2 regions of the Pseudomonas sp. CC11G genome follow, and region 1 is predicted to be linked to the other one. Evidence: predicted binding sites of a transcription regulator. Region 1 holds the regulator's gene; the other holds the start of a gene.
The links. The regulator sigma-54, encoded in region 1, starts transcription at its own class of promoters, with help from an activator protein. The targets are predictions, from matches to a motif close to ANTGGCATNNANNTTGCTNT.

Region 1 (7,648 bases):
GGCTTCCAGTAGGGGTTGGGCAGGCAGCGCACGTCGAATACCAGATCGGCATCCACCGGCATGCCGCGCTTGAACCCGAACGACTCCACCAGAAATGCCGTGCCTGGTTCGGGCTTGTTCAGCAGGCGCAGCTTCAAGGTGTCGCGCAGTTGGTAGAGGTTCAGGTGGGTGGTGTCGATCTTGAGATCGGCCAGATCGGTGATCGGGCTCAGCAGCACGCTTTCGTCGTGAATTGCTTCGGCCAGCGAGCGCTCGTCGGTGGTCAGCGGGTGGCGGCGACGGGTCTCGGAAAAACGCTTGAGCAGGGTGTCGTCGTCGGCGTCTAGGTACAACACATCGCAGTGGATATGCCGGGCACGCACTTCGGCGAGAATTTCTGGAAAACGTTTGAGCTGGCTGGGCAGGTTGCGCGCATCGATGGACACGGCTACCAGCGGTTGCAGCAATTCGGTGTGCAGCAGGGAGCGTTCGGCAAGCTCGGGCAGAAGCCCGGCGGGCAGGTTATCGATGCAGTAAAAGCCGTTGTCTTCGAGCACATCCAGCGCTGTGCTCTTGCCTGAACCGGACCGGCCACTGACGATGATCAAACGCATGCACAGTCACCCGTTCGCCTAGCGGCCGTTTTGTACGTCTACGACAACCTGATAAAGACGTTCGCTGGTGGGGGCGTGGCGCAGTTGGTCGCGGACATCGCTGCGGTCAAGCATGCTGGCGATCTGGCGCAACAGCTCCAGGTGTTCATCGGTGGCGGCTTCGGGTACCAGCAACACAAACAGCAGGTCTACCGGCGCGCCGTCGATGGCGTCGAAATCAACCGCCGACTCCAGGCGCAACAAGGCGCTGATCGGCGCCGTGCAGCCGGGCAAGCGGCAGTGGGGAATGGCGATGCCATTGCCAAAGCCGGTGGAGCCCAGTTTTTCCCGGGCCACCAGGCTTTCGAAAATGTCTTGGCCGTCCAGGTCGGGCAATTCACGCGCGACCAGGTTGGCGATTTGTTCGAGTACACGCTTTTTGCTGCCGCCCGGCACGCCCACAAGGGAGCGGCCGGGGGTCAGGATATTTTCAAGTCGAATCATGGGTTGGGTTGGTGTCAGCGGACTGTGGCGCCTTGCAGGCGACCCAGCTGCTTTTCCTTATGTTTGATAAGTTGGCGATCGAGTTTGTCGGTGAGTAGATCGATGGCAGCGTACATGTCGTCATGTTCGGCGTTGGCGACCACTTCGCCTCCGGCGATGTGCAAAGTCGCTTCGATTTTCTGCTTGAGCTTCTCGACCTCCATGGTCACTTGCACGTTGGTGATCTTGTCGAAGTGGCGTTCCAATCGACTGAGTTTCTCGTCGATGTAGTCGCGTAGGGCGTCGGTCACATCCAGCTGATGTCCACTGATGTTGACTTGCATACCGCTTTCTCCTTATTGCCGTGTGTAAGAGACAAGCTATCGGGCTTGTCGCCGGAACACTTTGGCCTTGGATCAGTGTAGTCGTCTTGCCAGAGCAGGGTTCGCCGGGCGAACCCTGAATAACGTTTACATCAGTCGCTTACGTTCACTGGAGGGCGCTATCCCGAGGGATTCGCGGTACTTGGCGACTGTGCGACGGGCTACCTGAATGCCCTGTGCCTCCAGTAAACCAGCGATCTTGCTGTCACTCAACGGCTTTTTCGCATTTTCCGCGGCAACCAGTTTTTTGATGATTGCGCGGATCGCCGTGGACGAGCATTCGCCGCCTTCGGAGGTGCTGACGTGGCTGGAAAAGAAGTACTTCAGCTCGTAAATGCCACGCGGGGTGTGCATGAACTTCTGCGTGGTAACGCGTGAGATGGTCGATTCGTGCATGCCCACCGCTTCGGCGATGTCGTGCAGCACCAAGGGTTTCATCGCTTCGTCGCCGTAGTCGAGGAACCCACGTTGGTGCTCGACGATCTGGCTGGCCACTTTCATCAGCGTTTCGTTGCGGCTTTGCAGGCTTTTGATAAACCAGCGCGCCTCTTGCAGCTGATTGCGCATGAAGGTGTTGTCGGCGCTGGAGTCGGCACGACGCACGAAACCGGCGTATTGCGGGTTGACCCGCAGACGCGGCATCGCTTCCTGGTTCAGCTCCACCAGCCAGCGATCGTTGTGCTTGCGCACGATAACGTCAGGCACCACGTATTCCGGTTCGCTCGCTTCGATCTGCGAGCCCGGGCGCGGGTTGAGGCTTTGAATCAGCTCGATGACCTGGCGCAGCTCGTCTTCCTTGAGCTTCATGCGGCGCATCAGTTGGCTGTAATCGCGGCCGCCGAGCAGGTCGAGGTAGTCGCCAGCCAAACGCTGGGCCTCGGCCAGCCATTGGGTTTTGGCGGGCAGCTGACGCAGTTGCAGCAGCAGGCATTCGCGCAGGTCGCGCGCGCCAATGCCGGAGGGTTCGAATTGCTGGATGCGGTGCAGCACGGCTTCGACTTCGTCGAGCTCGATGTCGAGCTCCGGGTCGAACGCGTCCAGCACTTCTTCGAGGGTTTCTTCCAGGTAGCCCTGGTCGTTGATGCAGTCGATCAGGGTGACGGCAATCAGCCGGTCCTTGTCGGACATCGGCGCCAGGTTGAGCTGCCAGAGCATATGGCTTTGCAGGCTTTCACCGGCCGAGGTGCGGGTGGTGAAGTCCCACTCATCATCGTCGTTGGAGGGCAGGCTGCTCGCGCTAGTCTGGTAGATGTCTTCCCAGGCGGTGTCGACGGGAAGCTCATTGGGAATGCGTTCGTTCCATTCGCCTTCTTCCAGGTTGTCGACGGTAGGCGCCGAGGTTTCCTGGTAGCTGGTGTCCTGGTAGGACTCTTCGCTGTTCGGCGCGGCGGGCGCGCTTTCGGCGCCATCGGCCAGCGGATCGCTATTGTCGAAGTCCTCGCCTTCTTCCTGGCGTTCGAGCATGGGATTGGACTCCAGCGCCTCCTGAATCTCTTGTTGCAGATCCAGGGTCGACAGTTGGAGTAAGCGGATGGCTTGTTGCAGCTGCGGTGTCATCGTCAGCTGCTGGCCCATTTTTAGGACGAGCGATGGTTTCATGGAGGGGGCTTAAGACCTTATTCGCCGGCGCATACGCGCTTTCCACAACGAGGGCGCATGAGCGCCACCAGGAAGCAAATTATATGCCTATGTTTGAGGGGTTTGCCTAGTCCTCAATCGAAGTCTGTAGTGCGTGTCCGAAATTCACTACAGACGGGTACTGCGGGCGCCTGTTACAGGCGGAACTCATGACCCAGATACACCTCTTTCACCAGCTGGTTGGCCAGGATGGTTGCAGAGTCGCCCTCGGCAATCAGCTGGCCGTCATTGACGATATAGGCCGTTTCGCAGATATCCAGGGTTTCACGCACGTTGTGATCGGTGATCAGCACGCCAATGCCTTTGGCCTTGAGGTGATGAATGATCTGTTTGATATCGCCAACAGAAATCGGGTCGACACCGGCGAACGGTTCGTCCAGCAGAATGAATTTTGGCGCAGTGGCCAGCGCGCGGGCGATTTCCACCCGGCGACGTTCACCACCGGACAGGCTCATGCCGAGGTTGTCGCGGATATGGCTGATATGGAATTCCTGCAGCAGGCTTTCCAGTTCCTTGCGGCGGCCGGCACTGTCGAGCTCTTTACGCGTTTCGAGAATGGCCATGATGTTGTCGGCCACCGAGAGCTTGCGAAAGATCGACGCTTCTTGCGGCAGATAACCGATACCGGCGCGTGCACGACCGTGCATGGGCAGGTGGGTGACGTCCTGTTGGTCGATCAGCACGCGGCCCTGATCGGCGTTTACCAAACCGACGATCATGTAGAAGCAGGTGGTTTTGCCGGCGCCGTTCGGGCCGAGCAGGCCAACGATCTGACCACTTTCAATCGACAGGCTGACATCACGAACCACCTGGCGGCCCTTGTAAGCTTTGGCCAGGTGTTGGGCTTTAAGAGTCGCCATTACTGCGCCTGTTTGTCGGCCGGCTGGGCGCCAGCGGGTTTGGTCTTGGGCTGAATAACCATGTCGATACGCGGGCGCGGGCTGGTGACGTTGGTGCCATTGGCACGGCCGGCGTTAACGATCTGGCGCTGGGTGTCGTAGACGATTTTCTCGCCTTCGAAGGTGTTGCCTTCCTGAATCACCTTGGCCTGGTCGATCAGCACGATGCGGTCTTTGGCGGCGAAATACTGGATGGTCAGGCCGTAGGCTTTGACGATCTGTTTGTCCGGCGCCGGTTTCTGCTCGTAATAGGCCGGGTTGCCCACGGCGGTAAACACTTCGATATCACCTTGCGGGTTTTGCGTGATGGTCACGGTGTTGCCGGTGATCTTCATGCTGCCCTGAGTGATAACGACGTCGCCGCGGTACACCGCCACACCTTGTTTGTCGTCGAGCTCGGCGCTGTCGGCCTGTACGCGAATCGGTTGTTCACGATCGGTAACCAAGGCCCAGGCGCTGGAGCTGGCAAATGCCGCGCCCAGGCTCAAAAGCAGGGACAGGGTGTGCAGGGAAAATTTGTTAACGAACCTCATGCTGGCCTCTTACGTTGGACAGCAGGAGCACCCGGCTGTCTTTCAAATACGCTTTCATTCCATTAGCCGTGGTCACTCCATTGGCGGCCTCGATTCTAACGGCTTGCTGGGTCTGCGCAAATTCCTTGTTCGGGAACACGGTCATGCGACTGCTGGTGATGATGGTGGGGCGATTCTTTTCGTCGGTGCGGGCAATGCGCACGTTGTCGATCAGTTCGACCTCGGTGCCGCCTGGCGCCACTTCGCCGCGCTCGCTCTGGATATGCCAGGGCAGCTGCGAGGTTTCCCGGTAGAGCAACAGATCCGGCTTGGTCACCAGGCTCTTGTCGCTTTCTTTCAGGTGCTCGACTTTGTCGCTGGTCATCTCGTAGTGCAGGGTGCCGTCAGCCTGGAATTCCACACTCTTGGCATTGATGACATAGAAGTCGACGGCATTGTCGGTGCTGGCCTGAGGTTTCTGCTCGAGCAGACTCTCCGGGTTCAGGTTCCAATACCCAAGGGCCGCGACAAGCAATGCCGCCAGGCCAAAGGATACGTAGGGAAGCAGTTTGCGTAGCATGCGTTGGCTCTATAGGTAGGCGGCTTGAGCCGCTTCGAGATTGCCCTGGGCTTGCAGAATCAGCTCGCAGAATTCGCGTGCCGCACCTTCGCCGCCGCGCGCGGTGGTCACACCATCGGCGTGTTGGCGGACAAAGTCATTGGCGTTGGCGACAGCCATGCCCAGGCCCGCACGGCGAATGGCCGGCAGGTCAGGCAGGTCGTCACCCAGATAAGCAACGTGTTCATAGCTTAGGCCGAGTTCGGCCAGAAGCTCGTCAAGAACCACCAGCTTGTCTTCGCGGCCTTGATACAAATGATGAATGCCGAGGTTTTGTGCGCGGCGCTCAACCACTGGCGAGGAGCGCCCGGTAATGATGGCGGTGCGCACGCCCGAGTTGATCAGCATCTTGATGCCCTGACCGTCCAGGGTGCTGAACGTCTTGAACTCACCGCCATCGGGCAGGAAGTAAATCTTGCCGTCGGTGAGCACACCGTCCACATCAAATACGGCCAGTTTGATGGCCTTGCCGCGTTGCAGCAGGTCGTTACTCATCACATCACTCCCGCGCGCAGAAGGTCGCCCAGGTTGAAGGCGCCAATGGGGTGGTCCTGTTCATCCACCACGATCAGCGCGCCGATCTTGTGGTCTTCCATGATCTTCAATGCTTCGGCAGCGAGCATGTCCGGGCGTGCGGTCTTGCCGTGCACGGTCATCACTTCGTCGATGGTGGCCGAACGGATATCCAGGTCGCGGTCCAGGGTGCGGCGCAAATCGCCGTCGGTGAAGATCCCGGCGAGGCTGCCATCGGCTTCCAGCACCGCGGTCATGCCCAGGCCCTTGCGGGTCATTTCCATCAGCGCGTCGCGCAGCAACGTACCGCGCTGCACCTTCGGCAGTTGCTCGCCGGTGTGCATCACGTTTTCCACTTTCAGCAGAAGACGTCGGCCAAGCGCACCACCGGGGTGGGAAAAGGCAAAGTCTTCAGCTGTGAACCCGCGTGCTTCGAGCAGGGCGATGGCCAGTGCGTCGCCGAGTACCAGCGAGGCAGTGGTAGAAGAAGTGGGTGCCAGATTCAGCGGACAGGCTTCATGGGCAACGCGGGCGTCGAGGTTGACTTCGGCGGCCTTGGCCAGCGGCGAATCGGGGTTGCCGGTCATGCTGATCAGGGTGATGCCCAGGCGCTTGATCAGCGGCAGCAGGGTCACGATTTCGGCAGTAGAGCCGGAGTTGGACAGGGCGAGCACCACGTCATCGCGGGTGATCATGCCCATGTCGCCGTGGCTGGCCTCGGCCGGGTGCACGAAAAACGAAGTGGTGCCGGTGCTGGCCAGGGTGGCGGCGATCTTGTTGCCGATGTGCCCGGACTTGCCCATGCCGACCACAACCACGCGGCCTTTGCTGGCCAGAATCAATTCGCAGGCTTTCACGAAAGCCGCGTCGATGCGCGGGAGCAGGCCTTCCACCGCTTCGATTTCGAGGCGCACGGTGCGCAGTGCCGATTGGATCAAGTCGTTGGTCTGGTTCATAACTAAAGACAGTGGCCGCGTGAAAAGGCGGGGATTATAGCGGCAAAGCCGGTTCGGCTCACCCTTGAATGTAGGCGCGTTGCGTCACAGGCGCGCAAATGCGTTTTTCCCGCTGCTGTAACACCTTTGCCGGGTTTGTACCTTGGGCGCGGCCAGATGCCGGTGATATAGTTGCCGCCCTGTCCGGCATGTTCACTCCCGTGGTGTCCCCACCGTGAGACATGACGTCTGATAGGCGGTTGTACCAAGGAGTTCAGATGAGTGCCGATCACGCCTACGCGGTCGAGCTGAAGGGCGTGTCCTTCATGCGCGGTTCGCGCAGCATTTTCAAGAATGTCGATATTTCCATTCCTCGCGGCAAGGTCACCGGCATCATGGGGCCTTCCGGGAGTGGCAAAACCACCTTGCTGCGTTTGATGGGCGCCCAGTTGCGGCCGGCCAGCGGTCAGGTGTTGGTCAATGGTCAGAACCTGCCCGAGCTTTCGCGCAGCGATCTGTTCGATATGCGCAAACAAATGGGCGTGCTCTTTCAGAGCGGCGCGTTGTTTACCGATCTCGATGTATTCGAGAACGTCGCCTTCCCGCTGCGCGTACACACTCAATTACCCGAAGACATGATCCGCGACATCGTGCTGATGAAGCTCGAAGCCGTTGGCCTGCGTGGCGCTATCGAATTGATGCCGGACGAGCTGTCGGGCGGCATGAAACGCCGAGTTGCCCTGGCGCGCGCCATTGCGCTGGATCCGCAGATTCTGATGTACGACGAGCCCTTCGTAGGCCAGGACCCCATCGCCATGGGCATTCTGGTGCGCCTGATTCGCCTGCTTAACGATGCGTTGGGCATCACCAGCATCGTGGTTTCCCACGACCTCGCCGAAACCGCCAGCATCTCCGACTACCTTTATGTAGTGGGCGATACTCAGGTGCTCGGCCACGGCACGCCCAAGGAATTGATGGAGTCGGACAACCCGCGCATCCGTCAATTTATGAAAGGCGTCGCCGATGGGCCGGTGCCGTTCCATTTCCCGGCTGCGGACTACCGCGACGACCTGTTGGGGACGCGTTGATGCGCA
Region 2 (7,648 bases), on a different contig from region 1:
TCAACGTGCTCGACAGCAAGGGCAACCAGGTGTCGCGCGTCAACCTGGGCCAGCAATCAACCGGCCAGGTCACCTTTATGTGGGACGGCAAAGATTCCAGCGGCAATGTCATGGCGCCTGGCACCTACAGCTTCGACGCCATCGCATCGGTAGGCGGCAAAGACGTGGCCATGGGCACCAGCCTCCCAGCCAACGTCGACAGCGTCACCCTGGGGATCAACGGCGGCGAGATGCTGCTGAACCTCGCAGGGCTGGGCAGCATCGGCATTTCCAAAGTTCAAGTGATAGGTCAATAACCGCCGGCAACCCCGGCCGTTTCAGGAGCATCCCATGTCGTTCAATATCGGACTTAGCGGTATCAAGGCCGCCTCCAGTGACCTGAATATCACTGGTAACAACATCGCCAACGCCGGCACCGTGGGCTTTAAACAGTCCCGTGCCGAATTCCAGGACCTGTATTCCTCGTCCATGCTGGCCTCCAGCAGCAACGCCATCGGTAGCGGCGTGTTGCTGGGCAACGTTGCCCAGCTGTTCAACCAGGGCACCATCGACTACACCGAAAACGCCCTGGACATGGGTGTGAACGGCAACGGCTTTTTCGTGACCAGCAACAACGGTTCGATCAGCTACACCCGTGCCGGCTACTTCGGTACCGACAAGGCCGGCAATATCGTCGACAACAACGGCTACAACCTGCAGGGCTACTCGGTAGACGGCAACGGTCAGCTGCAGAACGGCGTGGTCGGTAACCTGAGCATTCAGACCTCCAACCAGGCGCCAAAGGCCACCACTGCGATTACCCAAAGCTTCAACCTGAACTCCAGCAGCAAGGCGCCGACTAACACGCCGTTCGACCCGAGCGATCCGACCACCTACACCTCGTCGACCTCGGTGAATATCTACGACGCCCAGGGCAACGCCCACGTCATGACCCAGTACTTCATCAACAACGCGGACCCGTCGGCGACGCCGCCGGTGGCGAACGACTGGACCATGAACGTCTTGATCGATGGTCGTAACCCGCAAAATCCGGCCAGCACCGTGCCTGCAACCACGAACATTACCTTCGACGGCGCCGGGCAGCTCGGCACGATCACCCCGGGTGCCGGGTTGGGTTATACCAACAGCAAACTGACCATCAGTAACTGGGTTCCTGCGCAGTCCGATGGCGCTACACCGCCTGTATGGGCATCCAACGGCGCTGATGCTTCGGCCGTTGTGACCCTGGATATTCGCGGTTCCTCCCAGGTTTCCAGCACCTTCGCCGTCAACGCCGTGGCCCAGGACGGTTACACCACCGGCCAGCTGTCGGGTCTGGAAATTGACGACACCGGCCAGATCTTCGCCCGCTACACCAACGGCCAGTCGAAGATTCAAGGGCAGGTGATTCTGGCCAACTTCGCCAACGTGCAGGGCTTGACGCCTGTGGGTAAAACCCAGTGGGTGCAGTCGGCCGATTCGGGTGAGCCTGTGGTGGGTACGCCGCGTGCTGGCACCTTGGGTTCATTGACTGCTGGTGCGCTGGAGTCCTCCAACGTGGATATTTCCACCGAGCTGGTCGACCTGATCGTGGCGCAACGTAACTATCAGGCCAACGCCAAAACCATCGAGACCGAAAACGCCGTGACGCAAACCATCATTAACCTGCGTTAACCGGTTGCCGCCGGCGGCAAACCGTCGCCGCACACCTGCAAAGGGCTTCTTCGGAAGCCCTTTGTTGTTTGTGAAATTCCTTGCTTATCAATGGTGTACAGAAATATTTCGGGATTGGCACGATGCCTGCTTTATAGCTTGCATAGAGCCGCAGGCCGCCAGCGTTTGGCACGGCCCAATCTCGGAGAAACACCATGGATAAAATGCTGTACGTCGCCATGACAGGGGCTAGCCAGAACACGATGGCTCAGCGGGCCCATGCCAACAATTTGGCGAACATCTCCACGAGCGGTTTTCGCCGTGACTTCGAACAAGCGCGTTCCATGCAGGTGTTCGGCGACAGCTTTCCGTCGCGCGTATATGCCATGAGCGAACGCCCCGGCACCGACTTTACCCCCGGCACCTTGCAAGACACCGGCAACCCCATGGACGTGGCCGTCAGCGGCGACGGTTGGATGGCGGTGCAAGGCCTGGACGGTAAAGAAGCGTATGTACGTACCGCCAGCCTGAAAATCGACGGCCTTGGCCAGTTGCGCACCGGCAGCGGTTTGCCGGTTTTGGGCAATGGCGGGCCGATTTCCGTGCCGCCGGAGCAAAAAGTGGAGATCGGCCAGGACGGCACTATCACCATTCGCGCCCTCGGCGAGGCCCCCAATGTGCTGGCCGAGGTAGACCGCATCAAGCTGGTCAACCCCGACCTCAAGCAAATGGAGAAGGGCCTGGACGGCATGATCCATTACAAGGGCAGCGAGCCCCTGCTGGCTGACGACAACGTGAAGCTGGAGTCCGGCTTTGTGGAAACCAGCAACGTCAACGCGGTGGAGGAGATGACCTCGATCCTCTCACTGTCCCGCCAGTTCGAACTGCAAGTGAAGATGATGCGAACGGCCGAAGACGACGCCACGTCCCTGGCTCGTGTTTTGCAACTTAGCTAAATATCAGTACGCGGCGCCGTGATGTCGGCGCCCGAGGAGAACATTCATGCTTCCGGCTCTGTGGGTCAGTAAAACCGGTTTGTCCGCCCAGGACATGAACCTGACGACCATTTCCAACAACCTGGCCAACGTGTCGACCACCGGTTTCAAACGGGATCGCGCCGAATTCCAGGACCTGCTCTACCAGATCCGTCGTCAACCCGGCGCCCAAAGCACCCAGGACAGCCAACTGCCGTCCGGCCTGCAACTGGGTACCGGTGTGCGCATTGCCGGCACGCAGAAAATGTTCACCATCGGCAGCCTGCAAACCACTGAGCAGCCGCTGGATATGGCGGTCAACGGCCGTGGTTTCTTCCAGGTGCTGCAGCCTGACGGCACCATCGCCTACACCCGCGACGGTAGCTTTCACCTGAACTCCGACGGCCAGGTGGTGACCTCCAACGGCTTCCCGCTGGAACCGGCAATCGTCATTCCAGCCGAAACCCGTACCTTCACCGTGGGTGAAGACGGCACCGCCTCGGTAACCACCGCCGGCAACGCCACGCCGCAGATCGTGGGCAACATTCAAACCGCCGACTTCATCAACCCGGGCGGTCTGGAAGCAGTCGGTAAAAACCTGTTCCTGGAAACCGCCTCCAGCGGCGCGCCGCAAGTCGGCACGCCTGGCCTGACGGGCCTGGGCACCATCGAACAGAACACCCTGGAAAACTCCAACGTGAGCGTGGTGGAAGAGATGGTGAACATGATCACCACCCAGCGCGCCTACGAAATGAACTCCAAGGTGATTTCCACCGCGGACCAGATGCTGTCGTTCATTACCCAGAATCTTTAATCACTGGCTGGGTTTAGCCACAGCCCGTTTGGCCCGCCATAAGGAGCTGGTAGGCAATCGGTGGCTCGCTCTGGTCAGTTGCAAAAAATATGTGAGGTACGCGTTATGAAACGGTTAGTTCTTCTTCCCCTGCTTGGCCTCTTCGCTCTGGGCGGCTGCGTCGCGCCTACGGCCAAGCCGAACGACCCGTACTACGCGCCGGTGCTGCCGCGCACGCCGTTGCCGGCAGCGCTGAATAACGGTTCCATCTACCAGACCGGTTTCGAAAACAACCTGTATGGCGACCGCAAGGCATACCGCGTGGGTGACATCATCACCATCACTCTGAATGAGCGCACCTCGGCGAGCAAAGCCGCCAACTCGGATATCGCCAAAGACAGCAACACCTCCATCGGTCTGACCTCGCTGTTTGGCGGCAGTGTGTCGGTAGACAATCCTGACGTCGGCATCAACCCGCTCAATGCCGGCAAGTTGAGCCTCGACGCCGGATACGCCGGTTCGCGTAAAGCCACCGGTAAAAGCACCGCCGCGCAGAGCAACAGCCTGACCGGTTCGGTCACCGTCACCATTGCCGAAGTACTGCCCAACGGCATTCTGGCGGTCCGCGGCGAGAAGTGGATGACCCTTAATACCGGCGACGAACTGGTGCGCATTGCCGGCCTGGTCCGCGCCGATGACATCGCCACCGACAACACCGTGTCGTCCGCCCGTGTGGCCGATGCGCGCATTACCTATTCGGGAACCGGCGCGTTTGCCGATGCCAACCAGCCAGGTTGGTTCGACCGCTTCTTCAGCAGCCCGCTGTTTCCTTTCTGAGTGCCGGTCATGATCAAACGACTGCTTACCGCCTGCTGTCTCCTGCTCGCCGCTTCGGCGGTGCAGGCTGAGCGGATCAAAGACCTGGTCACCATCCAGGGCGTGCGCTCCAACCAGCTGATTGGTTACGGCCTGGTTGTGGGCCTGAACGGCAGCGGCGACCAGACCACGCAAACACCGTTTACCGTGCAGACCTTCAACAACATGCTGGCCCAGTTCGGCATCAAGGTGCCCACCGGCGGCAACGTGCAGCTGAAGAACGTCGCGGCGGTGTCGATTCACGCTGACCTGCCGGCCTTCGCCAAGCCCGGGCAAACCATCGACGTGACTATCTCGTCCATCGGTAACGCCAAGAGCTTGCGTGGCGGCAGCCTGCTGATGACCCCCTTGAAAGGTATCGACGGCAACGTCTACGCCATCGCCCAGGGCAACCTGGTGGTCGGCGGCTTCGACGCCCAAGGCGCCGACGGTTCTAAAATCACCGTTAACGTGCCGTCGGCCGGCCGCATTCCCAGCGGTGCCACGGTAGAGCGGCCGGTGCCGAGCGGTTTCGACCAGGGCAACACCCTGACCTGAACCTCAACCGCCCGGATTTCACCACCGCCAAGCATATGGTCGACCAGATCAACGAACTGCTCGGCCCCGGCGTGGCCCAGGCCATTGACGGCGGCTCGATCCGCGTCAGCGCGCCGCTGGACCCTAACCAGCGCGTGGACTACCTCTCGATTCTGGAAAACCTCGAAGTGGACGCCGGCCAGGCGGTGGCGAAAGTCATCATCAACTCGCGTACCGGCACCATCGTGATCGGCCAGAACGTCAAGGTTCAGCCGGCGGCCGTTACCCACGGCAGCCTGACGGTGAGCATCACCGAAGACCCTATCGTCAGCCAGCCCGGCGCCTTGTCTAACGGCCAAACCGCCGTGGTACCGCGTTCTAAAGTGAGTGCCGAGCAGGAAACCAAGCCGATGTTCAAATTCGGCCCCGGCACCACGCTGGATGAAATCGTACGGGCGGTTAACCAGGTCGGCGCCTCGCCGTCTGACCTGATGGCCATTCTTGAAGCACTGAAACAGGCCGGCGCGCTGCAAGCCGACTTGATCGTTATCTAAGGAGGCAGCCATGGACGCGAAATTGACATCCGGGGTTGGCTCCAAGCTCGACAGCGGCGCCTACAGCGACCTCAATCGCCTGGCCAACCTGAAAGTCGGCCAGGACCGCGACAGCGAAGGCAACATCAAGAAAGTTGCCCAGGAATTCGAGTCGCTGTTTCTCAACCAGATGCTCAAGGCGATGCGTTCGGCCAACGAAGCCTTCTCCGAAGGCAACTTCATGAACAGCAACGAGGCCAAGACCTACCAGCAAATGTACGACCAGGAGCTGGCGGTCAAAATGTCCAAAGAGGGCGGCATCGGCCTGGCCGATGTGCTGGCGCGGCAAATGTCGAAAATGAAGAGCGGCACCCACAAGGCCAACCCGTTTGCCCAGGCCGGCGATGCCAGCGTCATCAATGCCACCACTAACACCGGCACAACCCCGGCCAGCGACAGCGCGAGCAAGACGCTGACCAGCCACGCGGTCAAGGAGTTGCCGCCCGTGGACAAGCTTCGTGACGACTCGAAGCTGCTGAACAAGCGCCGCCTGTCGCTGCCGGGCACATTGTCTGACCGATTGCTGGCCGGGATTGTCCCAACTACAACGGCCGGTGCGACAGCGGACGGCAAGCCGTTGGCCCAGAACGACTGGCTGGCGGCGAAAACACCAGCAACAGCGCGGCGATTGGTGCCACTGCGAGCAGCAAGACCGCTGCGCTTAACGCCATTGATGCCAGCTCCGGCCGCCGTCTGGCACAACCGCCATTGGCACCGGGCAAAGCGGCCTTCAAGTCGGCCGACGAATTTATCTCCACCATGCTGCCGATGGCGCAGGAAGCGGCCGCCAAGATTGGTGTAGACCCGGCCTACCTGGTGGCCCAGGCCGCACTGGAAACCGGTTGGGGCAAGTCGATCATTCGTGACTCCGACGGCTCCAGCAGCCACAACCTGTTCGGCATCAAGGCCGCAGGCGGCTGGGACGGCGATTCGGCGCGTGCCGTGACCACCGAATACAAAGGTGGCCAGGCAGTGAAAGAAGCGGCGGCATTTCGCTCGTACGACAGTTTCCAGGAGAGCTTCAACGACTACGTGAGCTTCCTGCAGAACAACGACCGGTACGACAACGCACTGGATAAAACCGCCAACCCGAAACAGTTCGTGCGCGAACTGCAACAGGCCGGTTACGCGACCGACCCGCAGTACGCCAATAAAGTGGCGCAGATCGCCAAACAGATGCAGACGTACCAAACCATCGCCGCGGGCGAAACCACCGCCACGCGTTTGTAAGGATGCTGTGATGATGTTTTTAGTGAGGATTCGACATGGCTGACTTGTTATCGGTAGGGCTGTCGGGCCTGCGCAGTGCGCAGACCGCTTTGACGGTGACCGGGCATAACATCACCAACGTCAACACCCCTGGCTACTCGCGCCAGCAGTCGGTGCAGCAGACCAACATCGCCCAGTTTACCGGCGCCGGTTATATCGGTTCGGGCAGCCAGGTGGTCGACGTACGGCGTCTGGCCAGTGACTTCCTGACCAATCAGGTGCGCACCTCCACCAGCTCCAACAGCGAGCTGCAGTCGTTCAAAAGCCAGATCGAGCAGCTCGACTCGCTGCTGTCCAACAGCACCACCGGGATCAGCCCGGCGTGTGCAAAAATTCTTCGCTTCACTGCAAACCGCCTCGCAGACCCATCCTCCACCGCCGCCCGTGAAGCGGTGCTGTCGCAGGCAGCGGGGCTGTCGAGCTCGTTCAATACGATGTACGACCAACTGGACAAGCAGAACAGCTTGATCAACCAGCAGATGAGCGCCCTGACCACTCAGGTGAACTCGATGGCCGCCAGTGTGGCCAGCTACAACGACGCGATTGCCGCGCCCGTGGCGCCGGGCCGAGCCCAATGACCTGCTCGATGCCCGTGAAGAAACCATCCGGCAGATTTCCGAAATCATCGGCGTGCAGAGCGTGGAGCAAACCGACGGCAGCGTGAGCCTGTTCGTCGGTACCGCGTCCGCTCGTGGTGGGCAACACGGCTTCGACCCTGACCGCCAAGCCTGGCGTCGATGACCCAACGCGCTTTCAGGTTGACCTCATTATTACGGCGTATCGCAAACCATCACGTCGCAAATCAGCGGCGGTGAAATGGGCGGCCTGCTGGCCTACCGCGACACCACACACTGGACAAGAGCTACAACAGTCCTCGGGCAGATGGCGACCGTGCTCTCCGATACCGTCAACAAACAGCTGGGGCAGGGCCTTGACCTAGCCGCCGGGCGGGCAGCCCGTTGTTCAGCGATATCAAACGACCCGACCGCCGCCGC

Region 2: a site for sigma-54 is predicted at 1,767-1,786, ahead of AC0V2S_RS16975 (flagellar basal body rod protein FlgF). Genes of this name have one in related genera too.

The regions. Positions count from the first base shown of each region.
Region 1 covers NZ_JBWBZC010000011.1:110,403-118,050, forward strand. The annotation lists gene rapZ (RNase adapter RapZ) at 1-593, opposite strand, end outside; gene ptsN (PTS IIA-like nitrogen regulatory protein PtsN) at 612-1,076, opposite strand; gene hpf (ribosome hibernation-promoting factor, HPF/YfiA family) at 1,091-1,399, opposite strand; gene AC0V2S_RS15085 (RNA polymerase factor sigma-54) at 1,526-3,037, opposite strand; gene lptB (LPS export ABC transporter ATP-binding protein) at 3,211-3,936, opposite strand; gene lptA (lipopolysaccharide transport periplasmic protein LptA) at 3,936-4,508, opposite strand; gene lptC (LPS export ABC transporter periplasmic protein LptC) at 4,495-5,067, opposite strand; gene AC0V2S_RS15105 (KdsC family phosphatase) at 5,077-5,601, opposite strand; gene AC0V2S_RS15110 (KpsF/GutQ family sugar-phosphate isomerase) at 5,601-6,575, opposite strand; gene AC0V2S_RS15115 (ATP-binding cassette domain-containing protein) at 6,833-7,642, shown strand; gene mlaE (lipid asymmetry maintenance ABC transporter permease subunit MlaE) at 7,642-7,648, shown strand, end outside.
Region 2 covers NZ_JBWBZC010000013.1:127,574-135,221, forward strand. The annotation lists gene AC0V2S_RS16965 (flagellar hook assembly protein FlgD) at 1-296, shown strand, start outside; gene flgE (flagellar hook protein FlgE) at 331-1,653, shown strand; gene AC0V2S_RS16975 (flagellar basal body rod protein FlgF) at 1,848-2,588, shown strand; gene flgG (flagellar basal-body rod protein FlgG) at 2,635-3,420, shown strand; gene flgH (flagellar basal body L-ring protein FlgH) at 3,526-4,236, shown strand; partial or broken gene AC0V2S_RS16990 (flagellar basal body P-ring protein FlgI) at 4,246-5,345, shown strand; partial or broken gene flgJ (flagellar assembly peptidoglycan hydrolase FlgJ) at 5,356-6,614, shown strand; gene AC0V2S_RS17000 (FlgK family flagellar hook-associated protein) at 6,650-7,231, shown strand; partial or broken gene AC0V2S_RS17005 (FlgK family flagellar hook-associated protein) at 7,197-7,648, shown strand, end outside.